One region of the Streptomyces sp. AN091965 genome, then DNA from elsewhere that is predicted to be linked to it. Evidence: riboswitches for the same ligand, from Rfam matches in the RefSeq annotation. Region 1 holds a riboswitch; each other region holds the start of a gene.

The links. Region 1 has a riboswitch for cyclic di-AMP ahead of MQV74_RS20220 (M23 family metallopeptidase). Riboswitches for the same ligand answer to the same signal wherever they lie in the genome.
Region 2: it holds a riboswitch for cyclic di-AMP, as region 1 does, so the genes downstream of both, MQV74_RS07130 (C40 family peptidase) here and MQV74_RS20220 (M23 family metallopeptidase) in region 1, are expected to answer to the same signal.
Region 3: it holds a riboswitch for cyclic di-AMP, as region 1 does, so the genes downstream of both, MQV74_RS30195 (M23 family metallopeptidase) here and MQV74_RS20220 (M23 family metallopeptidase) in region 1, are expected to answer to the same signal.

What each region holds. Positions count from the first base shown of each region.
Region 1 is NZ_JALDMY010000001.1:4,810,414-4,813,699, forward strand. Features, by position in the region: gene MQV74_RS20220 (M23 family metallopeptidase) at 159-1,292, opposite strand; cyclic di-AMP (ydaO/yuaA leader) riboswitch at 1,305-1,473, opposite strand; gene MQV74_RS20225 (PP2C family protein-serine/threonine phosphatase) at 1,705-2,814, opposite strand; tRNA gene MQV74_RS20230 (tRNA-Met) at 3,131-3,204, opposite strand; gene MQV74_RS20235 (alginate lyase family protein) at 3,274-3,286, opposite strand, start outside.
Region 2 is NZ_JALDMY010000001.1:1,816,105-1,819,390, forward strand. Features, by position in the region: gene MQV74_RS07120 (ATP-dependent Clp protease proteolytic subunit) at 1-428, shown strand, start outside; gene MQV74_RS07125 (hypothetical protein) at 436-741, shown strand; cyclic di-AMP (ydaO/yuaA leader) riboswitch at 1,299-1,452, shown strand; gene MQV74_RS07130 (C40 family peptidase) at 1,456-1,932, shown strand; gene MQV74_RS07135 (DUF6328 family protein) at 2,147-2,665, shown strand; gene MQV74_RS07140 (ATP-binding protein) at 2,681-3,112, opposite strand.
Region 3 is NZ_JALDMY010000001.1:7,068,202-7,071,487, reverse strand. Features, by position in the region: gene MQV74_RS30205 (HPr family phosphocarrier protein) at 87-368, shown strand; gene MQV74_RS30200 (GntR family transcriptional regulator) at 687-1,361, opposite strand; gene MQV74_RS30195 (M23 family metallopeptidase) at 1,647-2,480, opposite strand; cyclic di-AMP (ydaO/yuaA leader) riboswitch at 2,494-2,655, opposite strand; gene MQV74_RS30190 (M16 family metallopeptidase) at 2,897-3,286, opposite strand, start outside.

The DNA of each region.
Region 1 (3,286 bases):
GTCGCCAGGACCGCCGGAGTCTGAGGACCCTTCGCGGTCAGCGGTCAGCGATCGGCCGCCAGCGGTCAGCGATCGGCCGTCAGAGGTCGGCCGTCAGCGGATCAGCGGTCGGCCGTCAGCGGGCCGCGCGGTCACGGGGGGCTCCGCGGCGGGCGGGATCAGGGGGTCAGGCCCTTGCCGCGCAGCCAGGACAGCGGGTCGATGGCCGCGCCGCCACCCGTCCTGACCTCCAGGTGGAGGTGGACCCCGGTGACGTTGCCCGTGCCGCCCATGCGGCCGATGACGTCGCCGGTGCTGACCTTCTGGCCCACGCTGACGGAGAGCGAGGACTGGTGGCAGTACCAGATCTCGGTGCCGTCATCGAGCTTCAGGACCGTGCGGTAGCCGTACGCGCGCGCCCAGCCCGCCTCCGTGATGGTGCCGGAGTGGACGGCCTTCAGCGGGGAGCCGCTGGAGCCCGCGAAGTCCAGGCCGGTGTGCTGCCCCGAGGACCACATGGAGCCGGAGTCGCCGAAGTGGGAGGTGAGGACGTACGAGGAGGCGGGCAGCGTGTAGCTCTTGGCGAGCTTCGCGAGGCGCTCGGCCTCGCGCTTCTTGCGGGCCGCCTCCTCCTTCTCGCGCTTCTCCTTCGCGGCCTTCGCCTTGGCCTCGGCCGCCGCCTTGCCCTGCTGGGCCGTGGCGGCCGCGGCGGCCCTGGCCACGGCCGCGTCCTCGGCCTGCCTGCGCTGCGCGTCGTCCGCCTGGTGGTGCTGGTTCTCGGCCTGCTGGAGGATGCGGGCCCGCAGGGCCTCCCCCGCGTCCGTGGTGCCCCGCTCGGCGTCGGCGCCGGTGACGCCCGCGGAGCTGAGCGGCGCCGCGGCCGCGGCGGTGACCGGTGCGGCGGTGTCGTCGCCGTCCATCAGGGAGCCGACGCCGGGCAGCGACCCCAGGTCCGGCATGGCGATGGAGACCGGCGGCTTACCGCCCTGCGCGGTGGCGATGCCGCCCGCGCCGACGGCGGCGATGACGCCGACGCCCAGGACGGTGGAGCTGCGGGCGAGGCCGCCGCCGCCCTTCTTGTGGATGCGGTGCTTGCCGCGCACGGGGCGGACGGTCTCCGCGGTGGGGTTCCACTCCTCCCAGGAGGCCGGGGGCTCCTGGGAGGCGTAACCGGCGTACCCGGCGGGCGCGGAGGCCTCGGCCTGGTCGGCGTACCCGGTGTGTCCCCCGGGTCCTTCGCCGCCGTCGGCACCCTCGATGAGACTGCCGTGGGGTATGTAGAGCGCTTCTGGGGCAGGCCGGTTGGACGCCACGGGGGCGCACTCCTTTCCTTCCTTCTCGCCTACCGGGTTAGCTGACGGGTTCGGAGCAGGAAGGTCTCCTACGGCCGCTGCTCGTGCACGGCGGATACGGGTCCGCGTGCGCGAGAGGCGTCCGATTCACCCCAAGATGGTGGTTCCCCGGCTCCCTTGCGGGATTAGGCGCGTGCGCGCGGAGCCGCCGGGTGTGACGGCTGGGACGACCGCGCTGCGTTATCGAACGTTAATAGACAGCGGGTCGGTATTCCAAGCTGTTCGAGTTGATCGTTAACGCTTACGCCACGAACACAACGGGACATCAAGGCTGGGAATAGGGCGAGTTGAGTGGGCGCCATGACGCTGCGCAGCGGGATCGATCTTCAGCTGCGCATGACGGGGCGTCAGTTGCGCTGCGCTGGGACTCCGTTCAGTCACGGGGTGTGACGGGCCGTCGTACGGCGAGGAGCGCCATGTCGTCGGTGGCGCCGCCGCCGGTGTGGTCGAGGACCTCGGCGACGAGCGTGGACAGGAGCGCGTCGGGGGCGTCCGCTCCCGAGAAGACGCGGCCCCCGAGCCGGGCCGCGGGGTCGTAGAAGGCGCCCCGCGCGTCCCGGGCCTCGCTGAGCCCGTCGGTGTGGAGCAGCAGCGTGGATCCGGGCGGGAAGTCGGTCTCGTCCGCCCGGTCGGGCCAGACGCCGAGGTCGCCCATGCCGAGCGGCAGCGCGGGTTCGGCGGGCGAGAGCACGCGCAGACGCCCGTCGGCGCGCAGCAGGAGCGGCTCGGGGTGGCCGCGGTTGACCAGGCGTACGCTGCCGCCGCCGCGCGGGATCTCCGCGAGGACGGCCGTGGTGAACCCCTCGAAGGCGTCGAGCCCGTCGCGCCGCGTGCCCTCGCGCGCGAGGGCACGCTCCAGGCGCTGCGCCACGGCCTCCAGGGTGGCCTCCTGCTCGGCCGCCTCGCGGAAGGAGCCGATGACGACGGCGACGGCGGCCACCGCGCCCATGCCCTTGCCGCGGACGTCGCCGACGATCAGCCGGACGCCGTGCGGGGTGTCCTGCACCGCGTACAGGTCGCCGCCGATGAAGGCGTCGGCCTGCGCGGCCTCGTACCGGGCGGCGACGTCGAGGCCGCCGATGCGCGGGTCCGGCTGCGGCAGGACGGCCCGCTGCGCGGCCTCGGCGATGGAGCGGGCGGAGGCGAGGCGGGCGTCGCCGCGGCGGACGACGCGGTTGATCACGACGGCGAGGGCGCCGACGGTCAGCATGGTGACGAACGAGGTGACGACCTCGACGTCCACGCCCGAGTGGTTGTCGATGCGCAGGGCGAGCACGGCGACGCAGGACACGGCGGCCGTCGCCACGGTGGTGCCGAGCGAGAAGAACGGGGCCGCGATCAGGGGCGCGGCGGCGAACAGCGGGGACGCGGTGAACTGGGGCGGTGTGAGCGCGTCGAAGGCGACCCCGACGACGATCAGGAGCGGGGGCAGCACGCGGGTGAGGGCCCGCTCGCGGCGCGGTGCCGGGCCCTCAGCGCCCATGGCACGCCTCCGGCCCGGCTCCGGTACGGAGGCCCCCACCGCCCAAAGCAACCACCGCTCCACTCCCGCCGCAGACCCGCCGCATCGGCCCAAGGCTTCCCGCGTTGGGCCCCGGGGGCGACCCGGCGTGCTCCGAGTGGGTGATCCGGCGGGCAGCGTGCGCCCTGGCGCGGGGCGGTGGCGCGCCTGCTCGCGCGGACGGCGTGCGCCCCCGTCGGCGCTGTGCGGGCCCGGCCCCGAGCCCCGGCCGCGTGGAGGTTTCCGGAAACGCCGAAGGCCCGGAATCCCTGGGGATTCCGGGCCTTCGGCTCTTCAGTAGCGGGGACAGGATTTGAACCTGCGACCTCTGGGTTATGAGCCCAGCGAGCTACCGAGCTGCTCCACCCCGCGTCGGTGAAACCAACAGTACGCCATCAGGGGCACAGAACGCGAACCGGTACCCGAGGTGCCCCACGCGCCTCAGGTGTTCTCC
Region 2 (3,286 bases), 3.0 Mb from region 1:
TGTACGTCAACTCCCCCGGCGGCGACTTCAGCGCGACGACCGCGATCTACGACACGCTGCTGTACGCCTCCTGCGAGGTGGAGACGGTCTGCCTCGGGCAGGCCGCGTCCGCCGCCGCGGTGCTGCTGGCCGCGGGCACGCCCGGCAAGCGGGCGATCCTGCCCGGCGCCCGGGTGCTGCTCCAGCAGCCCGCCCTGCCCGAGCCGGTGCGCGGCCAGCCGACCGACCTGCGGATCCGCGCGGAGGAGCTGCGGCGCACCCGCGCACTCCTGGAGGAGATGCTCGCCCGTCACACCGGGCGCACGCCCGAGCAGATCTCGGCGGACATCGAACGGGACACGGTGCTCGACGCCGAAGCCGCCGTCGCCTACGGTCTGGTGGACCGGGTCGTCCCGAGCCGCAAGGCCGCGCGCCCGGACGCGGAGTGAGGCGCAGGTGCTTCCCGAACTGCCGCCGCTGCCCGCGCTGACCCGCGCCGAGGGCGAAGTGGTCGACGCCTATCTGGCCGTCCTCGACCTCCTCGGCCGGATCAACCCGGCCCGCGCCGAACACACGTACGGCGGGTTGCGTGCCGCGCAGGCGCTGGTCGCCCGGGCGACCGAACTGCGGGACGCGCTGGCGCTCATGCATCAGCGCGGGGAGAGCGAGGTGCACGCGCCGACGCTCGCGCGGGCGCTGCGCGTCCTGGACGGCGAGCGGCGCGCCGCGCGCGTGACGGTGCCGCCGCCGACGGGGCCGTGACGGAGGTCAAGGCGACGCCGGCGGCACGAGGGTCCGTCATGATTCAGTCCGATTCACCCCCCACGACCGGCCGTCCCGTGCCACACTTCCAGCCAGCCCTCATTCCGTTTTCGGCCTGGCCGCCCCGTGCGCCGGTGACATCTGACACCGTGGAACGCGCCCCGGACCCAGCGCGCCTGCGCCATCCGCCCGTTGCCGGTGTGCGCCGATGTCGGGCCGAGTCCGGGGTTGCCCCGGAGATGACCAGAGATGATCGCCCCTTCTGCGTAATCGGCGATCGTCCCGGCGGACCCCCGAAGATGCGCAACTCCCTTACGCCGCACCCGGATTCGGGCGTTCCGGCGCTGATGGGGCAATCATCTCCGAGTGTGACCTAGACCCCATTCGGGCTCTGTCCACCGGAACGGGTCAGGCGTGAGGAGCCTCACATACCGCCGATCCGGCTCGGTTTTTTCGCCCCTCTCGGGTGAAGATCCCTTCCGACGACAAGCCCCCGCCACAGGCGGCGGGGCGATCCGGGCGGACGCCGAGTCCTGCCGCCGCCCGGATGCCCGGTCGACATCTGTGCACCGGCAGGAGTGGAGGACCCAGCAAGGCGGGCCGTCCGGCTAGTCCGGAAGGCCCTTGGGGTGAAGTCGCATCGCGCGGCCGGGCATCTTCGCCTGCCCGAACCCGACAGGTCATCCTTCACAGGCGGCTGACGAAGGGTTGCGCATGACTGCGCTGCATCGTGTTCCGTCGCTGCTGACGAGGGCCAGTACGGCTTCGGCTCTCACACTCGCCGCCGTGGGCGGCACCATCGTGGCCCCCGGGCTCACCGGAGAAGCACAAGCGGCCACCTCGCACGGGACGAAGGCGCTCAAGGTCGCGGCGTCCAAGAAGGGCTCCCCATACCGCTACGGCGCGGTCGGGCCGAACCGGTTCGACTGCTCCGGCCTGACGCTCTACTCGTACAAGCGCGTGGGCAAGAAGCTGCCGCGCACCGCCCAACAGCAGTACAACAAGACCCGCAAGGTCTCCTCCGGCAACCGCACCCGCGGGGACCTGGTGTTCTTCCACTCCGGCCGGAACGTGTACCACGTCGGCATATACGCCGGTAAGGGCAAGATCTGGCACGCCCCGAAGCGGGGCACCGTGGTGCGGCTCGAGAAGATCTGGACCAACCAGGTCTGGTACGGCCGGGTCCGCTGACCCGCCGGCGGGCGGCGGCCTCCCTCGGGGCCCGAGCCGTCGCCCGCAGTGGGCGCCACCAGCGCCTTCCGCCGCCGTCCGGTCGGGGCACGGGCGGCGGCGACACCCGAGGACGGTCCGGACGGCAGTCCGGAGCGGCGCCCCGCCGACGTCACCCGCACGGCCCCGCCGTCAAGGCGGGAGTGGAGCGGCTCCGCGCGGATACTCGTGGACCATGGCCGACCATCACCCCCGTGCCGCGGGCCTCTCCAGACCGGACGCCGCCCGGCACACGCGCAACGAGACGCCGCTGGAGCGGGCCGACCGCAACTTCTCCGAGCTCCTCCAGGAGCTGCGGGTCACCCAGACCGGTGTGCAGATCCTCTTCGCGTTCCTGCTCACCCTCGCCTTCACCCCGCGCTTCCCCTCGCTCGACTCCGTGCAGCGCGCCACGTACGTCGTCACGCTGCTCCTGGCGGTGCTCGCCGCCGCGCTGTTCACGGCGCCCGCCGCGGTGCACCGCACCCTGTTCGCGCGGGGTGCCAAACCGCTGATCGTGCGGGTGTCCTCACGCCTTGCGGCCGTCGGCCTCGCGGTGCTCGTGCTCGCCCTCACCGGATCCGTCCTGCTCGTCGTCGACGTGGCCGTGGGCCGCACGGACGGAGTGCTCGCGGCCGCGGGCACGTTCCTGGTGTGCGGCGGGCTGTGGGGCGTGCTGCCCCGCCTGGTCGGCCGCGCGGGCGGGCGGCGCTGACCCCGCGCGCCCGGGTCAGCTCTGCACCGGCACCGACCACGGCAGTGTGATCCACACCGTCTTGCCGCCCTCCGCCGTGGGGCGGACCGTGAGTCTGCCGCCGCACTCGGCGGTGAGCCAACGGACGATGACCATGCCCCTGCCGTTGTCCTGCTGGACGGCTGCGGGCAGCCGCTGGGGGAAGCGGGGGTGGCTGTCCGTGACGCCGATGCGCAGCCGCTCGTCGCGGTCGAGCCGCACGTCCACGGTGAAGGTGGGCGAGAGGCCGAGGGTGTGCTGCACCGCGTTCGTGGCGAGCTCGGAGACGATGAGCCGCACCGTGTCGGCCACGTCGGCGTCCGACGGCAGGCCCCACTCGGTGAGGACGTCCGCCACGTACGTGCGGGCGGTGGAGACCGAGACAGGGTCGCTCGGCAGGGTGACTGATGCTTCCTGGTGGTCTGCCATGACGGCGCCGTCCCTTTCCCACCGGGACCGCACTTCCGACGCGTGGCGGAAGCACTCGAGGATCGTCCCGGAGCTGGTGCTTCGCGCCAGATTGCCACTCTCGGGCGGACCGCGCCCGCGGATCCACCGAGATGTGCATATATCTGTCGCTCGAAGCGGTGAACTCTGCGACGG
Region 3 (3,286 bases), 2.3 Mb from region 1:
GCGCTCCGCCGGTCCTGCGGGAGCACTCGGGTCGGCATGAGACACTGGTCTAGACAAGTGTGAGACACCTGGAAGGGCAGCAACACATGGCTGAGCGCCGCGTCAACGTCGGCTGGGCCGAGGGCCTCCACGCCCGGCCCGCCTCCATCTTCGTCCGTGCGGCCACGGCCTCGGGCGTCCCCGTGACGATCGCGAAGGCCGACGGCAACCCCGTCAACGCGGCCTCGATGCTCGCGGTGCTCGGCCTGGGCGCGCAGGGCGGCGAGGAGATCGTGCTCGCTTCGGACGCCGAGGGCGCGGACGCCGCCCTGGACCGGCTGGCGAAGCTCGTCGCCGAGGGCCTCGAGGAGCTCCCGGAGACCGTCTGACACGGTCGGACACCACGTGCCGGAGCCGCGCGAGCCACTCGGTGGCCGCGCGGCTCCGTCGTTTTCCGGGGGCGCACCCCGAGGCGCACCCCTGCGGGGTCCCGCCCGGCGAACGCCCTATGCGAATTCATGAGCCGGTGGCGCACCACCGGTGGCACAAAGGCGGCGCCCCCGCGAGTAAATCCGGCGGGGAATTCCCCCACGGGCATGCCGGGCTTTCACGGCGCCACGCATGAGGTCGCGTACGCGCACTCCGTTAATCCTGCGTACGGGGCGTAATCCTGCGTACAGGGCGTAATCCTGTGTACGGGGCGCCTGTTAATTCCGTACGCCTACTTTGTTGACGGCGTGTTGCGAACCCCTCACACGCCCGGCGCGCGGCCGGTACGCGGACGCCGTGCGCTCGGCGTGCAGGAGCGTGAGCGCGCGGGCCCGGTCCGCGTCCTGGCGGGCGACCGCGTCGACGACCGCGGCATGCCCGGCCCACAGGTCCGTGGCCGCGGCCGGCGCGTCCGCCACGTACATCCAGGCGACCTTGTGGCGGAGCTGGGTGAGCAGGGCGATGAGGCCGGGGCTGCCGGAGGCCTGGGTGAGCGTCTCGTGGAACCAGCCGTCGAGCGCGCGCAGGTCCTCGCCGCCGCCGCGCCGGGCCCGCTCCTGACCGAGTCGCACGAGGCCGCGCAGGACCTTCAGATGGGCTTCGGTGCGGCGCTGGGCCGCGCGGGCGGCCGCCAGCGGCTCCAGGAGCGTGCGGACCTCCAGGAGGTCGGCGGCGTCCTGCTCGGTCGGCTCGGCGACGCAGGCGCCCGCGTGTCTGCGGGTGACGACGAAGCCCTCGGCCTCCAGGGTGCGCAGGGCCTCGCGCACGGGGACGCGCGAGACGCCGTAGCGGCGGGCGAGGAGTTCTTCGGTGAGCCGCGTGCCGCGTTCGTAGACACCGGAGACGATGTCGTCCCGGATGGCCGTGCAGACCGAGTGCGCGGGAATGCGCATGACGGACCTCCGCTTTAATGCCCGCGAAACGCGTCGAGCGACGCGTTGAAGACGCTGGTGCGGCGACTCCATGGACGCTGCCACGACGGACTCTATTGCAGATGGCCGCATTTTCCGATGGGGCACCGGAATCCATGGATATCTTTTGGCCAAAGGTGTGCGCGGCGGCGCGCTTACCGGTCGTGGGCGCTTAGGGCCGGGCCGTGCCCCGATGCCGAAAGCCCCGGCTCGGTGAGCCGGGGCTTTCGGGACGTGCGCGGGCGCGGGGCGCGCGCCGTCGATGCGTCAGACGCCCACGCCGTGGGAGCGCAGGTACGCGATCGGGTCGATGTCCGAGCCGTACTCGGCGCCGGTACGGGCCTCGAAGTGCAGGTGCGGCCCGGAGGAGTTGCCGGTGGAGCCGGAGAGGCCGATCTGCTGGCCGGGGGTGACGGCCTGGCCGACCGTGACGCTGATGGACGACAGGTGGCCGTACTGGGTGTACGTGCCGTCGTTCATCTTGATCACGATGTTGTTGCCGTAGGCGCCGCCCCAGCCCGCCTCGACGACGGTGCCCGCGCCGACCGCCTGCACCGAGGTGCCGGACGCTGCGTGGAAGTCGATGCCGGTGTGGCTGCCGGAGGACCACATGCCGCCGCCGGCCTTGTAGGAGGTGGAGACGTAGGAGCCGGCGACCGGGGCGACGTAGGCGTTCAGGCGCTTGCGCTCGGCGTCACGGGCGGCGCGCTCGCGGGCCCGCTCCTTGGCCTCCTTCGCCGCCTTGGCCTCGGCTTCCTTCTTGGCCTTCTCCTTCGCGGCGGCCTCGGCCTTGCGCTTCTGCTCGGCGGCCTTCTGCCGCGCCGCCTCTTCCGCCTTCTTCTGGGCGGCGGCGTCGTTGGCCGCCTGCTTCTGGGCGGCGGCCTGGGCGTCGATCTCGTCGGCCAGCGTGTCGTTGATGGCGATGGCCTGCGTGAGGCCGGTGCTCGCGTGGTCCGCGGAGCCGTCGGCGGCGAGGGCCGGAGCGGCCAGGCCCGAGATCACACCGGTGGTGGTGAGGGCGGCGACGCCCGCGGCGCTGGCAGTGGTGCGTGTGATGCGGCTCGGACGGCGGTGCTTGCCGGTCGGGCGGATGAGCGCCATGAAGCGGCTGGTCCTTTCCTTCCTTCTCGCCTACCGGGTTAGCTGACGGGTTCGGAGCAGGAAGGTCTCCTACGGACTCCTCGCCTCGCGGCAAGGGGACCGATTCACCCCAGGGGACGTGTGGGTCCCCGGCTCCCCTGGCTCACGCCGTACGGGGACTCGGCGATGACTGTCCGGTGCCGCGGGCGCGGCGTACTGCGTGACGTACAGCCGCACTGACGCTAAACGCCTCATCTTTCAATCGACAAACGGATCCTGCCTTTTGTAGCGCACGCCACACGGCAGACGCCCAACCTCCATGTCAATTCGGACATATGGCAGCATGCAGGGACCCCGGAGGCTTCCTGAGCCTCCGGGGTCCCTTGAGTTACACGGCGTTCGCGCCGGTTTGTCCCACCCCTATGGGTGCGGGGCAATCAGCCGGTGACGACCGTCACTTCGCCGATGCCGAGGGCCCTGACGGGCTCCTCGATCTGTGCGGCGTCACCGACGAGCACCGTCACCAGACGGTCGCTCGGGAACGCGCTCACGACGGCCGCGGTGGCCTCCACCGTGCCTGTCCCGGCCAACTGCCGGTACAGGCTCGCCTGGAAGTCGTCCGGCAGCTCCTGCTCCACCTGGTCGGCGAGCGTCGCGGCGACGGCGGCGGCCGTCTCGTACTTCAGCGGGGCCACCCCCACCAGGTTCTGCACGGCCACGTCGCGCTCGGCGTCCGTGAGGCCCTCGGCGGCGAGGGTGCGCAGGACCTTCCACAGGTCGTCGAGCGCCGGGCCCGTGTTCGGCGTGTCCACGGAGCCGCTGATGGC